Regions from separate parts of the Neobacillus sp. S1115 genome, predicted to be linked through region 2. Evidence: riboswitches for the same ligand, from Rfam matches in the RefSeq annotation. Region 2 holds a riboswitch; the other holds the start of a gene.
What was found. Region 2 has a riboswitch for thiamine pyrophosphate ahead of ACZ5B7_RS12780 (acetylornithine deacetylase). Riboswitches for the same ligand answer to the same signal wherever they lie in the genome.
Positions count from the first base shown of each region.

Region 1: it holds a riboswitch for thiamine pyrophosphate, as region 2 does, so the genes downstream of both, tenI (thiazole tautomerase TenI) here and ACZ5B7_RS12780 (acetylornithine deacetylase) in region 2, are expected to answer to the same signal.

Region 1 covers NZ_AP038275.1:3,956,571-3,964,244, reverse strand. Annotated here, with positions in the region: gene ACZ5B7_RS19140 (PaaI family thioesterase) at 1-205, shown strand, start outside; gene ACZ5B7_RS19135 (hypothetical protein) at 283-579, opposite strand; gene ACZ5B7_RS19130 (histidine kinase N-terminal domain-containing protein) at 1,034-2,140, opposite strand; TPP riboswitch at 2,353-2,462, shown strand; gene tenI (thiazole tautomerase TenI) at 2,612-3,226, shown strand; gene thiO (glycine oxidase ThiO) at 3,210-4,346, shown strand; gene thiS (sulfur carrier protein ThiS) at 4,343-4,546, shown strand; gene ACZ5B7_RS19110 (thiazole synthase) at 4,548-5,315, shown strand; gene ACZ5B7_RS19105 (thiazole biosynthesis adenylyltransferase ThiF) at 5,312-6,331, shown strand; gene ACZ5B7_RS19100 (HD domain-containing protein) at 6,437-6,961, opposite strand; gene ACZ5B7_RS19095 (hypothetical protein) at 7,166-7,357, shown strand; gene ACZ5B7_RS19090 (hypothetical protein) at 7,476-7,655, shown strand.
Region 2 covers NZ_AP038275.1:2,632,760-2,640,433, reverse strand. Annotated here, with positions in the region: gene ACZ5B7_RS12810 (MFS transporter) at 1-138, shown strand, start outside; gene ACZ5B7_RS12805 (protein-glutamine gamma-glutamyltransferase) at 353-1,090, shown strand; gene ACZ5B7_RS12800 (ABC transporter substrate-binding protein) at 1,162-2,157, opposite strand; gene ACZ5B7_RS12795 (ABC transporter permease) at 2,181-2,948, opposite strand; gene ACZ5B7_RS12790 (ABC transporter ATP-binding protein) at 2,938-3,708, opposite strand; gene tenA (thiaminase II) at 3,683-4,354, opposite strand; gene ACZ5B7_RS12780 (acetylornithine deacetylase) at 4,360-5,649, opposite strand; TPP riboswitch at 5,723-5,826, opposite strand; gene thiW (energy coupling factor transporter S component ThiW) at 5,827-6,336, opposite strand; gene thiE (thiamine phosphate synthase) at 6,344-6,985, opposite strand; gene thiD (bifunctional hydroxymethylpyrimidine kinase/phosphomethylpyrimidine kinase) at 6,982-7,674, opposite strand, start outside.

The DNA of each region.
Region 1 (7,674 bases), 1.3 Mb from region 2:
GACAGTTGAAATTAAATTTAATTTCCTTAAACCGATTTTTAAATCGAAGCTTCGAGCTGAGGGGCAACTCATTAAGAAAGGCTCTACAGTGGGATTGCTGGAATGTCAAGTATATGATGAAAAAGGAAGTCTAGTAGGACATTCTACTAGTACGTGTATGATCTTAAAAGGAAATCCGGAACGAAAGAGAGTTCAGCTAAAATAAAACATGGGGACGGTTCTCATGCTTCCAAAACATGAGAACCGTCCCCGTGCGTCACCACTTGTGAATTTTGGAGGGGATCAATCGTAGCGGACCTGGTCTTCACCTTCAACAATTAACTCCAATTCTGTTAAAAAGTTGAGTTGAAGCGGTGCCGGTAAACGCTCGATTATATCACTGATTTCAGGAAGATTTTCTGCATCATCGATAGTGGCTGGCGGTTGGTCCAATTGCTGAAACCAAATCTTTAATTCGTCAATAAACTCATAAAAATGCCTTTCAAACCGTTCGGCACATTCTTCGCTTTCATCCTCTGAAGCTTTCTTCATCATTTCCCAATCTTCAAGGGCGACCTCTAATTTTTCATAAACATGCATTATCACGTAATCACTCCTCGGTTTTGAGTATACAGAAGAAAACCCTATAAGACAAAGGATTCGTCACTTGTTAAGACTATTGGTCTAATTCGTAATCTTCAAAACATATGAATGAATATAACGCAATAGAGGTGGGGTAATGAAAGCAGTTGTGTACACGAAGTACGGTACACCCGATGTTCTTAAACAGAAGAGGTAGAAAAACCTATACTTAACGATGATCTGGTACTGGTAAAGATTCACGCAGCATCTTTGAATTTTGGCAATCTAGTTCTTTTAAAAGGGTAACCGTTTTTAGCGCGTTTTTCCTTTGGACTATGAAAGCAAAAAACTCCATACCCGGAGAAAATCATTGAAAGTTCGGTCGCATTGAAAAGCAATATGTGACCGACTGCTCATTTAAACGAATATATTACACAAATAAAAAACACCGCATGGGCGGTGTAAATGGATTTTAATTCTTTTTAATAGGTAACGTAAGTTGAAAGGTAGTAACATGATTATCAGACATACATTCTATTTCACCGTGATGTTTCTCAACAATATTCTTACAAACGAATAAGCCGATACCTGTGCCTAGTTTCTTAGTAGTGAAGAAGGGTTCGAAAATTAAATGTACTGCTTCAGGATCGATAGTAGGGCCATTATTAGAAATACGAATCTTAATTTGGTGATCATCTATATTTGTTTGGATATCAATTTTCCGCAGATTTTCTTCTTCACACACAGCGTCAACTGCGTTTATTAAAAGATTGAGAAAAACTTGTTTTAACTCATTCCGATCGCCCGTGATACAAATATCAGCATCGATATTTGTATGAATTTGGACATTGCCATCGACGATGCTTGGATAGAGGAAATCAAGCACTTCTTCTATTAATAAATGGATGGTAATGTCTTCATTCTGGCTTTCTGCCAGCGTGTTCAGTTTTGATGTATGAAGGAACTGAGTAATTCTGAACTTAAGTTGATCTAATTCTTGGCTGACAACATCTAAATATGGTAGATTAGGATGCTCGTGCTTTAATAGTTTTATAAAGCCCATAACGGAAGTGAGCGGGTTGCGAAATTCATGAACAAAGCTAGAAGACATTTGTCCAAGAATCGCCAACCGGTCCTTATGTGTTTGGGAAATAAATAAATTTTGTTCTTGTAGTTTCTTATCTTTGATTTCGGTGTACTTAGAAACAGCATAGAAACAGAATAAATCGAACTGTTTATTGACCAAGTCAATCGTTGGCTGCAGCTCTTCTGGTATGAGTCCGGAAAGGTTTAAATATTTAATAATTATACTTCTACCCAGATTTACATTATAAACAAATTCCCCAATATTGACATTAGCCTCGACCCGTTCCAGGGCTACTTTGTGCGCCAATAATTTAACATCTTCATCAGAGAATCCCTTTAAAATTGAATTTGTTATGAGATGGTACATTAAATGACCGTTCTTTAATATTAGCTCTGGATTATCCCGGTAATAATGGATAATAATTTGCTCTTCCCAAAAATGTATAAACTTTTGTTCATTCTCAATTAGAAATTGGCCTACTTTTTTATCCATACACAGCCTGCTTTCCACTATATTAAAGTGATTATAGCATAAAAATTTGATGCATGGGGACGGTTCTCGTGCCTCAAAATAGGTGTATATAAGAAATATTTCAAAGCAATTTGATGAAATGTACGAGCAAATAAGGTTTGAAATGTTTGACTTTTTTGAATAAAATGTTACCATATATCCATATGAGGTAATCTTTTCAAATGAATATGAATCAAATCCGCTAGAGGTGCCTTTTTGAAAAGGCTGAGATTGAAGTGTGACTTCGGGACTCTATGAACCTGATCTGGTTAATGCCAGCGTAGGGAAGTGGACAACGGGATTTTTGGAGAGCAAAATTTTTATTTCTAAATTTCGGCCACTTTCTTACAAAAGGAAGTGGCTTTTTGTTTTGCCTGTTTTGCGCTTCCTTAGACCGGCGAAATCCATTCAAAGGGGGGGAGTTGTATTTTTACTAGTCTAAAAGAAAAAGAGTTGCATCTTATATCCAATGGTAAAATGTCGATCCATCAATTGGCTGAAATAGCGAAGGATATTCATCCATTTGTAACTGCGCTACACTTGCGGGAAAAACAAAAATCAGCAAAGGAACTTTTTCAAGCAGTCGAACTTTTAACAAATGAAAACGTCCCTCCATCAAAAATCGTGATTAACGATCGGGTAGATGTTGCAATCGTGGCAAAGGCCCTTGGTGTTCAATTAGCCTATCATAGTTTAGATACAGCCTGTGTAAAGGAGCATTTTCCTCAACTTAGGGTCGGGACTTCCATTCACTCCTATGAAGAAGGACAAAATGCAAAGGAGAATGGAGCTGATTTCGTTCTATACGGTCATGTCTTCCCTTCGCAATCAAAACCAGGAAAGACCCCAAAAGGGCTAGAAGAATTAACACGGCTGTCACAGCTGAACATTCCGGTGATTGCCATTGGCGGGATAACGCCGGAGAATATGGAAGAAGTCCTACAGGCAGGGGCAACGGGTATCGCTGTCATGTCAGGTGTTTTAGATGCTCGTGACCCCTTATTAGCCGTAAAGTCTTACATACATGCATTTAGAGATGGAGGTGAGAAATATGGATCATACATTTGATGTTGCCATAATTGGAGGTGGTGTTAATGGAGCCTCGATTGCCTATCAGTTATCAAAGCAAGGAAGAAAAGTCATCATTATTGAGAAAGAACAAATCGGCTGCCAAGCATCAAGTGCTGCCGCCGGAATGCTGGCTGCGCAAGCTGAACTTGAACATGACGGTCCATTATTTCAGTTGGCGATAAAAAGTCAATCAATGTTTTCGGCTCTCGCTAATGAATTATTGGAAACTACTGGTGTGGAAATCGAGTTTGTCAATAAAGGGATGTTAAAAATTGCAGAAACCGAAGACATAGCAGAAGAAGTAAAAAAACAGGTCACCTTTCAAAAGAAATGGGATCCAACCATAAAATGGCTGGATGCGAAGGAATTACGAGAAATGGAACCGTCACTTTCAACAAGCGTACCTGGAGCGATGTATCTCCCGAACGACGGGCATGTACAGCCTGCAAAGTTAACGCAGGCGTTCGCAAAAGCGGCGGTCCATTTTGGTGCTAAAATACTTGAAAACACCGAAGTGCTATCTTTTCTTTATCAAAACGGTCAGGTGATAGGGGTGCAAACCACGAACGGAACCATCCTTAGTGATAACTTTGTTGTTGCGGCCGGTGCTTGGGCGGCCCAATTAATCCGTGAATCTGGTTTAGAGATGAACATGTATCCTGTTAAAGGTGAATGCTTTTCCGTTAAAACAGAAAGGCCAATTATCAATAGAACCATTTTTTCAGATAAACGCTGCTATCTTGTACCAAAAAAGAATGGAGAAATTTATATTGGTGCGACCATGATTGAACATACATTCGATAAAAAGGTAACAGCAAAAGGGATTTCCACTTTGCTGGAAAGAGCAACCCAAATCATACCGCAAATTAAAGAGGCAGCGTGGGAGAGGGTGTGGGCTGGAATTAGGCCACAGACAGGTGATGGACTGCCTTACATTGGCGCGCATCCGAGGTGGAAAAATTTGTTTGTGGCAGCAGGGCATTTTCGCAATGGGATTCTACTTAGCCCGATTACAGGGAAACTAGTGGCTGAATTAATCGAAGGCAGACTGAAAGATGAGAATCTGCTATCAGCTTTCCGGCTCGACAGAAATATGTTGGTAGGAGGTAAACCATGAAGGTATTATTAAATGGCGAATGGACCCAATTATCAGACAGTATGGTATTTGTTTCAGATGTTCTTCAGCATTTTGAAATCCATGATAAAGTCGTTGTGGTCGAAGTAAACGGTGAAATTTTAACCAAGCTGGAACACCAAAGTACTAGATTAGCAGATAAAGATCGAATTGAAATAGTTCATTTTGTAGGAGGCGGTTGATATGTTAAAAATTGGTCCATTATCCTTCCAATCTCGTTTATTGCTTGGGACAGGGAAGTATCCAAGCTTTGACATCCAAAAGCAGGCGGTCGAAGTGTCAGAAGCAGAAATCCTTACGTTTGCAGTTAGACGGATGAATATTTTTGAAGCCAGCCAGCCGAATTTTTTAGAGCAGCTAGATACCAATAAATATACGCTGCTGCCAAACACAGCAGGAGCGAAAACAGCTGCAGAGGCTGTCCGAATCGCTAAGTTAGCGAAAGCATCAGGCTTATGCGACATGATTAAAGTGGAAGTGATCGGCTGTGATAAAACGTTACTTCCTGACCCGATTGAAACGCTAAAGGCCACCGAAGAATTGGTGAAGGAAGGCTTTATTGTACTCCCTTATACCTCTGACGATGTGGTGCTAGTCCGGAAACTTCAAGAAGCAGGCTGCCATGCTGTCATGCCAGGGGCGTCGCCAATAGGATCTGGGCAGGGTATTATCAATCCGGTAAACCTCCAGTTTATTATCGAACAAGCCGTTGTACCAGTGATTGTTGATGCGGGAATCGGCTCACCAGGCGATGCCGCTTATGCGATGGAGTTAGGAGCAGACGGTGTGTTATTAAATACCGCAGTTTCAGCAGCAAAGGATCCGGTTAAAATGGCAAAAGCGATGAAATTGGCGATTGAAGCGGGAAGGCTTGGTTATGAAGCGGGCAGAATCGAGAAAAAGCGATATGCGACAGCCAGCAGCCCTAAGGAAGGAATGAGTATCGGGTGAATAATCGATACTCTAGGCAAGAGTTGTTTCCGCCGATAGGAAAAGACGGCCAGCAGCAAATTTCCAATAAACACGTCCTCATCATTGGAGTTGGAGCACTTGGATCTGCAAGTGCCGAAGCACTTGTCCGGGCTGGCATCGGCAAACTAACCATCGTGGATCGGGATTATGTCGAGTGGTCCAATTTACAGCGGCAGCAGTTATTTACAGAGGAAGATGCGAAAAATCGAATTCCAAAAGCAATCGCTGCCAAAAATCGGTTAACAGCAATAAACGCATCTGTGATGATTGAGGCCATCATTGCAGATGCTTCAGTCTTAGAGCTTGAAGACTGGGCAAAAGAAGCAGATCTGATGATGGACGCAACGGATAATTTTGAAACAAGAATGCTGATAAATGATGTCTCGCAAAAAGCCGGAGTTCCCTGGATTTACGGTGCTTGTGTGGGAAGCTACGGCATTTCCTACACAATCATTCCTGAAAAAACGCCTTGCCTATCTTGTTTGCTTGAAACAGTTCCTCTGGGAGGGTTAACCTGTGACACGGCCGGAATAATTAGTCCAGCTGTAAACATGGTTGTCTCGTTCCAAATAAGTGAAGCATTGAAAATCTTGGTCGGAGATGTGGACTCATTAAGAAACAAGCTCGTTTCCTTTGATTTATGGAAAAACCAATATAGTGCCATTCAGGTAGATAAATTGAAAAAGATGGATTGTCCTTCTTGCGGGCCGCAGCGCTCGTACCCTTATTTATCCTTTGAAAATCAAACAAAAACGGCGGTCCTTTGTGGAAGGGATTCGGTTCAAATCCGTCCCTCCGTTCCAATGGTGCGCGACCTTGAAGCGTTAGAAAAAATATTAGCGAAACAAACTGGAGCTGTACAGAGAAACCCGTACCTTCTCTCCTATACCGTGAATGCTAACCGCTTAGTCATTTTTAAAGACGGAAGAGTTTTGGTACACGGCACGAAGGATGTTTCGGAAGCGAGAGCGCTGTACCATAAATATTTGGGGTAAAGGGTAGTGAAACGATTGGAAATTAATTGTCACTAAGTGAACCTATTTAAAGAAAACTTTATCAAGAAGGGCGAAATTCACAAGAAGCATCGCCCTTTCCCTATTTTATAACTCATTGCTTTTCAGTTCTTCCTTAACCATTTCGTCTAACCGCTCTATCATTTTTATGGCTCTATCTCGATCCATTTTTCGATAGTGGTGCATTCCGCCTTGCTCCTCGTCCATCTCATCGGCTAATTTGACGATTTCTTGCAACGGGGTCCGGTTGATAAAACCTTCCGGCATGTAAGAATCCGTATGGAATAAAACGGCCAGTGCGATTTCTTTGGCTATAATCGGATTTTCTCCCAACCGGATCAATAATTTATGGGCCCTTTCCGCACCCTTAATTGCGTGTATATCATTTTGTTTATATAAATCATAATCCCATTTGCCGTTGCGATACCAAGTGTAATGACCCATATCGTGCAGCAATGCTGCTTTTGTTGCCAGATCAACGGAAACGCCGCGTTCTTTTGCCAACTTAAAGGCATGGTAGGCACAAGCAATAGCATGTACAATTCCAGACCGGCTCAAATATTTTTTTGCAATATGATGATTGAAAATTTGAATTAATGTTACCTCTCTCATTTTAATCACCTTCTTAAAAATTGTTATTTTGTATTATAAAACAATTAATGTTGTTTTGTTAGAAAAAGTTTGTGATTATAAGGAAAAATGTTTTGGCAGCTGATATATTTGAGACAGCGGGGAAACCAAGAGGGGATTTAACCTATTTTCTCTTTTACTTTTCATAAAATTCTGTTAGAATCACTCAGATAGGAGGTGTCTTACATGAGTAACAACTTAACCGAACTACTAGGTCCTCCATACGATCAACTTATGGATGCCAAGGTAGATAAAAGTCCTAGTGAAGTCGTGATTACGAATAACGATGGCGAAACTTATTACATAATTTCGGCTGAAGAATACGAAAATGGTCCGAAACAACAAGGGTATAAAATCGTTGTGGCAGATGGGGAGTAATTTTTTACTCCTCTTTTTTATTTTTTGATTTCATTTTCAAAAATATCCTTCCATCAAATTTCTTCCATGTTCATTTTTTGGACGAATAAACGGAATAATAAGTGTGGAGGTGATTGTATTGGAAAAAGAAAACAAATTTCCTGAAGTGATGAATGATATGGGGACACCCGCTGAAATGAGCCCTGTCAAAGACATAACGGATGCAGATTCAAAGGCACCAATGGTCGAAGTTAATCAACCAATTGATGCACAAGATCCACTTGAAATAAGAAGCCGCGGGTCAGTGACTGTTTTATAAACCAAAAATAAAAACAGGT
Region 2 (7,674 bases):
ATCGGCATCTGGCTGCTCGAAATCGGGGGAATCATCACCGCCCTAAACATCAGCACCGTATTTAGATTCATGAGCGCCCTCGTCTTTCTGCTCATGTACATGAAATCCTTAAAGCAGTCATTGAGGGTATCACAATGAAGGTGTCATTGAAGGGTGTCAATAAAGGTGTCAAGCACCGCGCGTGGACATTGTCCACCTTAGAGGGACACATAAATGTTAAAAAAGTTAGGGTTTCCTGTCCTAACTTTTTTTGTTTTTAATACTAGTAATAGAAGATTATTTTTAGTGTCACAAAGCGGGATTATTCATAATGTAAACGTAGGCTGATATCTGATTTCGGGGGGAAAGGAAAATGATTCGGATCAATAATCAGGTTGTTAAGGCTGAGGAGCTTTATAAACAAATCACCAACCAAGAACAGCGGAACATTTTAAAACAAATGACTGCTTATGAAGAGGTTTATTCGTATCAAACCGTGGAGCAGCTTAAATTCGAACTGACTTTTCGCTCTAATACGATGAGGGCGGCACGTGAATTAAACAAAAGCGGCGCGATATTTACAACCTTTACCTATGCAATCTGCAATAAAAAATATTGGGACCGGCTCGGCAACGGAGGGTTCCTACTGAAGCCAGGGGCAAGTCCTTCGACTGCTATTCTAGACATCTTAAAAAACGGAAAGCTATATGCTTTTGAGTGTTCTACTGCTATAGCCATTGTTTTATATATTGCTACCCTTTATTCAATTGGCAGAACACGGTTTGATCTGATGTTTGAACGCCTATATTTAATGGACTGGCAATTTGATGAGGATTTGCCGATCTACCAAAAATTCGGTGATGATTATTTACCGGGAGATGCTCTTCATTTCAATAATCCTGATTTCAGTCCAAAAGAGCCTCATTGGAGAGCGGAAAATGTCATCTATTTTGGCGACGATCAATACTATGGCCATGGAATCGGAATCCGAAACGCCAAAGTCATCATAGACTTCCTAAACAAAAAACGAAAACCCAGCCCCAACCACTCAGCCTACCTGATGAACATGATATCACGCCCAAATTATTCATATTTTCTAACATATCAGTAATGGTTTCAGGCACCGCGCGTGGACATTTGTCTACTTAAGGTGCCTGACCATGACATCAAGATTATTATTTATTAAAAGTTAATATAGGCATCTTCTGGTTTGATATCTTTATTGATGATTTTGGTATCCTTTAGCCATTTAGCAGCATGTTCCCAGACTCCAGAATCCTGGTAGCCGAATGGTTTATCTCCTGCATCCATCAACGGCAGCAGAATTTCGAGGCTCTTCGTCTCGATGTCCTTTTCCAGTGGCGATGATTTGTCTTCATGCTTTAATAGAATGGACAGCCCCTCTTCCGGATGGTCCGCAACATATTTTTGTCCATCTCTTACGGCAGCCATAAACTTCTTAAATACTTCAGGTTTTTCCTTTAACCCTTTTTCACTTCCTACCAGCACCAATTCATAATAGTCTGGTACACCATAATCTGCTGGATTTAACGTACGCATTGGGTGTCCCTCTTTATCAAGCAATAATTTCTCATGATTGATATAACCGCCAATCAAGGCATCGGTTTTTTTCGTAGCCATCGCCGGAATCAAGTCCCAGCCGACATCGACCATTTTTATCTTTCCAGCATCTCCGCCATCTGTCTTTACCATCGTTTGAATGATCGCCTCATCTAAGGGAATCGATGGATAGCCGATGGTCCGTCCAGCCAAATCCTTCGGTGATTGAATCGGGCTATCGGCTGCAACCATTAATTGGTTAAGCGGATGTCTAACGAGAGCAGCGAATGACCGGACAGGAATATCCTCTCCACGTGCTACTAATACCTGCGGCTGGTAACTGATCGCCATGTCAAATTTACCAGCGGCCACAAGTTTTAAAGGATCGTTCGTGTCTGCAGGCATTTGAATGTCGACATCCAGTCCTTGTTTTTTGAAATAGCCCTTTTCCTGTGCTGCAAAAAGAAACGAGTGAACGGCATTCGGATACCAGTCAAGCATCAAACTGACTTTCTGGAGGCCCTCCTCTTTAACGGGGGACTTATCGGCCCCTGCCTTCCCGCATGCGCTAACTAACAGAAGCAGCAAACTCACCATAACCAATAAACTTTTTTTCACAATAATAACTTCCTTTCAGCAAATTAACGAATCTTATTTTTTATTAACTTTTTTTCTAGTAAGCTTATAAACAAAAACAATACAATTCCCATTAAAGAAAGCAGAAAAATAGCTGCAAAGACCGAATCTGACTGGAGATTTGAAGACATCCTCCGGCTAAAATAGCCCAGCCCTTCACTTGCCCCCAGCCACTCTCCGATAGTGGCGCCGACGACACAATAAACCACCGCCATCTTCAAACCGGACATGATGGATGGCAAGGCCATCGGAACCTGCACCTTTTTAAAAATTGTCCAGCGTCCGGCCCCCATTGTTAACAGTAATTCACGATATTCGCTTCCGCCCGCCTTCAACCCGTCATAAGTACTCACAACGATTGGGAAAAAAGCTACCAATATTGTCACAGCAACCTTGCTCCATATAGTGTAGCCGAACCACATGATAAAAATCGGCGAAATGGCAATCATCGGGATCGTTTGAGAGATGATTAGAAAAGGATAAAGCACTTTTTCTAATATCTTAGAAAAATGCATACTAACGCCTAAAAGCAGCCCTCCTATAAGCGAAAGTCCAAAGCCAATCAAAACCTCTAAGAATGTCGCCGGTAAATGCTCGCCCAAAAGAATCTCACGATTATTCACAAGTGACTCGCCGATTGCCGTAGGTGCAGGCAATATAAATGAAGGCACCATTCCTGCTTCAACTACCCACTGCCAAATACTGATTAAACAAATGGCCGTCAGCAAAAACAAACCGTATTCTCCGGCCCATCTTTTCCATTTACTCCTCATGTTGTATCAGCCGCTCCAATTCTTTACGCATCGAAATAAACTCTGGTTGATAAATAGATTCTGAATTTCGTGGTCTTGGCAGGTTGACCTTGTATTCCAGGACTCCTCTATTTTGAAGGAGAAGAATTCTATCGCTTAATAAAATTGCCTCCTCGAGATCATGTGTGATGAACAGGACGGTCTTTTGAAGCTCACCCCATAGCCCCAATAACCAGCTATGCATGGTTCGTTTCGTTAACGAATCCAGCGCCCCAAACGGTTCATCCAACAATAAAAGTTCCCTGCCTGTCATAATGGTCCGTAAAAAGGCGACACGCTGTTTCATTCCCCCTGATAATTCATCTGGATAAGCATTCTCATATTCCTTAAGCCCAAAACGGGATAACCAAGCACGGATTTCGTGTGACTTTTCCCGCTTGTCCTCTTTCGCGATTTCTGAGGGCAACAGCACGTTTTCCATTACCGTCCGCCAAGGCAGCAGTAAATCTTTTTGCGGCATATAGCCAACTTTTCCTAGTCTGCCTAAGGATAGATTCCCAGCAATTTGTATTTTTCCCTGGCCCGGTTTAAGCAGTCCGGTAATTAATTTAAAAAGTGTACTTTTCCCTGACCCGCTTGGGCCAATAAGGGAAACAAACTCCCCCGCCTTTAAATCGAGCGAAAGCTGTTGAAAAATCGGCTGCATATCCCTATCAAACGTATATGTTAAATCTTCGATGTGTAACATATTTGAATTAGACAGGCCAATCTCCTCCCTCATAGACCATGTCCCAGAACATATACTCAAACCTGGATGTGGTGAGAAAATGCTCTTCTAAAACCGCCAATTCTCGCTCTGGTTTTCCTTCCGTTAATTTATCTAACAAATCGATTAGCCAGAGAGCCAGCGACCCAAATTCATCAGAAGAGTACATTTTCACCCAGTCGCCGTATAATAGATGATCGCTAGAGTTTTGATAGTTTTCTGCTAGCATTTTACCGATTTCCCAATAGCTCCACATACATGGCAGCAGACTTGATATTAATTCCTCCAAAGAACCATTTTGAGCCACATTTAACATGTAGCGGGTGTAAGCTAAATTAATCGGAGTAGGTTCGGTGCCTTCAAGATCCTGTTCCGTAATTCCAAACCGTTTCGCATACTCGCGGTGCAGGTCCATTTCACCATGTAAGGTTTCATCTAAAAGCTTTGCAAAAGCTGCCATGGTCTCAACATCTCTCGCCTTCACCGTTCCAAACGCAAACAACTTTGAATAGTCAATAAGAAACACATAGTCCTGCTTCATATAGCGGATAAAAGATTCGACCGGAAGATCGCCACGTCCCAACCCGACTACGAATGGATGCTCATGTGTTTTCTCCCAAATTCCCTTAACTTTTTCAAAAAGCCGATCAGAAAAACTCATTGGCTTTACTCCTCCTTTCGTGTGTTGCACCAGACAGCAATAAATTGAGCTAACACTTTTGTAAAGTCTAACAATTGCCGAATCTCGACCTTCTCATTAACAGCATGGGCATCCTCTAGTTTTCCCGGCCCAAAAATAACTGTCGGAATTCCTGCACGGCCAAGCCAGCCTGCATCTGTTACCGTCGTAGACATATCCAGTACAGGCTTTTTCATAAGCGTTTTTTCAAAGGAGCTTGCCAGCATTCGGGTTCCTGAATGGTCCACATCAAGCTCCAAGGAAGGAAATATTTCACCACGATCGATTATCATAGATTTACCGCCCCAAACAAATTCCGGTGGATTGTCACGAAGCCATGGATCCGCAGCTGCCACTGCACCAATATGCTGCTCAATCTCCTTTATAATCTCTTCGTAATCTTCATTTGGGTAGAAATGAACGGTAACCCACAAGGAGCAGCGGTCGGCAACAAACGCAGCATGCCTTCCGCCCTCGATTACAGCAGGATTAATTGTATTCATACCTGGTGGAAAACCTTCGTAACTTTTTGTCACAGCCCAGTGGCGTTCAAGGTCTTGAAGGCCTTCGATGATTTTCGTCATTTTTTCAATCGCACTGGCACCATTGATGCCTCCGCCGGCATGAATCAGCCTTCTCCTCATCCCATCATGATAGGTTTCTTTGCTTTGAATCGTTATCCAGCCGGTTATGACGCCGCCCTGCCCTTGAATATGTAAATCGCTTGTGTCAACTACCACTGCATAGTCAGCAGAATAGCCCCTTTCCAAACAAGCAAGCGTTCCTGCCTCGCCAACTTCTTCTCCAATTACAGACTGAAATTGCAAATCTCCTTTAAGCGCAACCCCAAGCTCTTTTAAAAGTTTTATAGCAATGAGGGATGCGGCAATACCGCCTTTCATGTCGGCAACACCGCGTCCATATATATAAGAATCCTTGATTCTGGCAGAAAACGGGGCCGCCCCCCATTCCTTCTCGTCGCCAACTTCAGCAACATCCACATGTCCATTGACAATTAAGCTTCTATATTGCTCAGAGGATTCACCCTTTAAAATTCCAACCACATTCGAATCCCCAGGATATACTTCCCACATATCGGTTTGAAATCCCATGTCTCCTAAATAGCTTTTAAGAAACTCCTGGATTCCCGTTGTATTCCGGGCCGGTGGACTTTCAGTCCGAAACGCAATTAGGTCGCTCAAAAGTTTAAGCAGTTCGGCTTCCCTAGCTTCCACTTCTTGTCCGATCGTTTCTATTAAATTTTCCAGACCAACCATTCCTAAAGCCTCCTAAATTCATTCTAGGTTTTAAAAAAATAACACCCACTCTTTATAGCAAAGGTAAGAGTGGGTTCTGATCGTTCCACTTCCCTCCGCTGGAATCATCCAGTTCAGGTTCAAAGGGTTCGGAGCTGTGCCCATCTCAAGCCTTTTAGGCTTCCCCCAGTGAAGGTTCTATTTAGTTACTGTGATATTTTTCTCGCCAAGCCGCACTTTCTTCCTTAAGAAAATCGTTAAAATCACAAATCCAAGCAGTGCTCCGGCAAAGGAACTGAAAATAAATAATGGGATAAACCCGAATAGAGTTGCTTTCTGCCCGAGGATTAGGGTTGCAATAGGATAGGAAAGCAATGCTCCAAGAATTCCCGTCCCAATAACTTCTCCTATAACAGCAAAATAGATTTTTCTAGTTTTCCAAAATAATAGTCCGGCTAGCAATGCCCCGACCATGCTTCCAGGAAACGCAAAAAGCGAACCTGTGCCCATCATATTCCGAAGCAGGGAAACACAAAAGGCCTGGGCCACGGCATAATAGGGGCCCAACAGAACCGCGGAAAGAACGTTTAAAAAATGCTGCATTGGAAAAACCTTTGTAAAACCAATCGGAATCACGACCAAATTACTTGAAAGAGTCCCCATCGCAATCATCATGGCAGTTAACGTAAGCTTATACGTTTTTTTCATGATCTCTTCACTCCCCTACACTTTTTCGCAAAGCCTTTGCAGCTAAGTGCGGTGAATCGGCAAGGCTGATGGCGGTAATAACTGAAACGCCATCCGCTCCGGCTTCCACGACAGTTGCCGCATTTTCACTTGTAATCCCGCCAATTCCAATAATCGGTACAGCAATTCCTTGACTTCGCAGTTCCTCGATCAGTGCAGTCCCTCTTGATGGCTTTGCATCGGCCTTCGTTTTTGTTGGATAAACCGGTCCAATTCCGAAATAATCGGCACCAGCGCTAAGTGCTGCTTCGGCCTCCTCCGGCGTATGAACGGATACACCAAGAATTTTATTATCGCCAATTTGATTTCTGACTGTTACAGCCGGTTCATCCTCCTGACCAATATGAACCCCATCTGCGTCAAGCGCGATTGCCAGTTCAAGATCATCATTAACGATAAACGGAATTCTGTGTTCTTTGCATAGGCTTTGCAGTTTTTTCGCAAGAGCATATTTTTCTTCCCCGATTAAAGCCCCTTCGCCTTTTTCCCGAAATTGAAAAAAGGTAATTCCTCCGGCGATGGCTTCTTTCAATACCTCAACCGGGTCCTTCCTGCAATTGGCTGTTCCCATAATAAAATATACTTTCAAGGCTTCCCGTAAGTTTATCATGATTGGACCATCTCCATGATTCTTTTCCGGTAAGCCCCATGGTTTGTCGGCCCATGTCCCTGTCCAATCGCAATCCCATCTTCAATTGCAGCCTGAATAAAATCCTTCGCCTTGATGACCGCTTGATATACATCTGCTCCCTTAGCCAGTTCAGCAGTAATCGCTGCTGAAAAAGTGCAGCCAGTGCCGTGTGTGTTCTTAGTCGGAATTCGCTTACTCGTAAAAGTATAGAATTCTTTTCCTTCGAAGAGGAGATCTGTTGATTCTGAAGGGTTTTCATCATGGCCGCCTTTCAGCACAACGTTTTGCACCCCTAAGGCATGTAATTTTTTTGCTGCCTCCTGCTTATCTTCTGCTGTACGTATAGACATCCCGGTTAGGACCTCAGCCTCTGGAATATTCGGGGTAACCACTTTGGCAAGCGGCATTAAAAATTTCTTCATCGCAGAAATTGCTTCAATTTGCAGCAAGGAAGCCCCGCCTTTTGCGATCATTACAGGATCGACAACAACATTATCCCAATGATATTTTGTAAGATTAACAGATACAGCTTCAATAATTTCAGCATTAAATAACATACCCGTTTTCACCGCATCAGTCCCCATGTCCTCACCGATGGCTTTCATCTGTTCGATAACCGCCTCTGCTGTCATTGGATAAACTCCATGGACACCTAATGTATTTTGCGC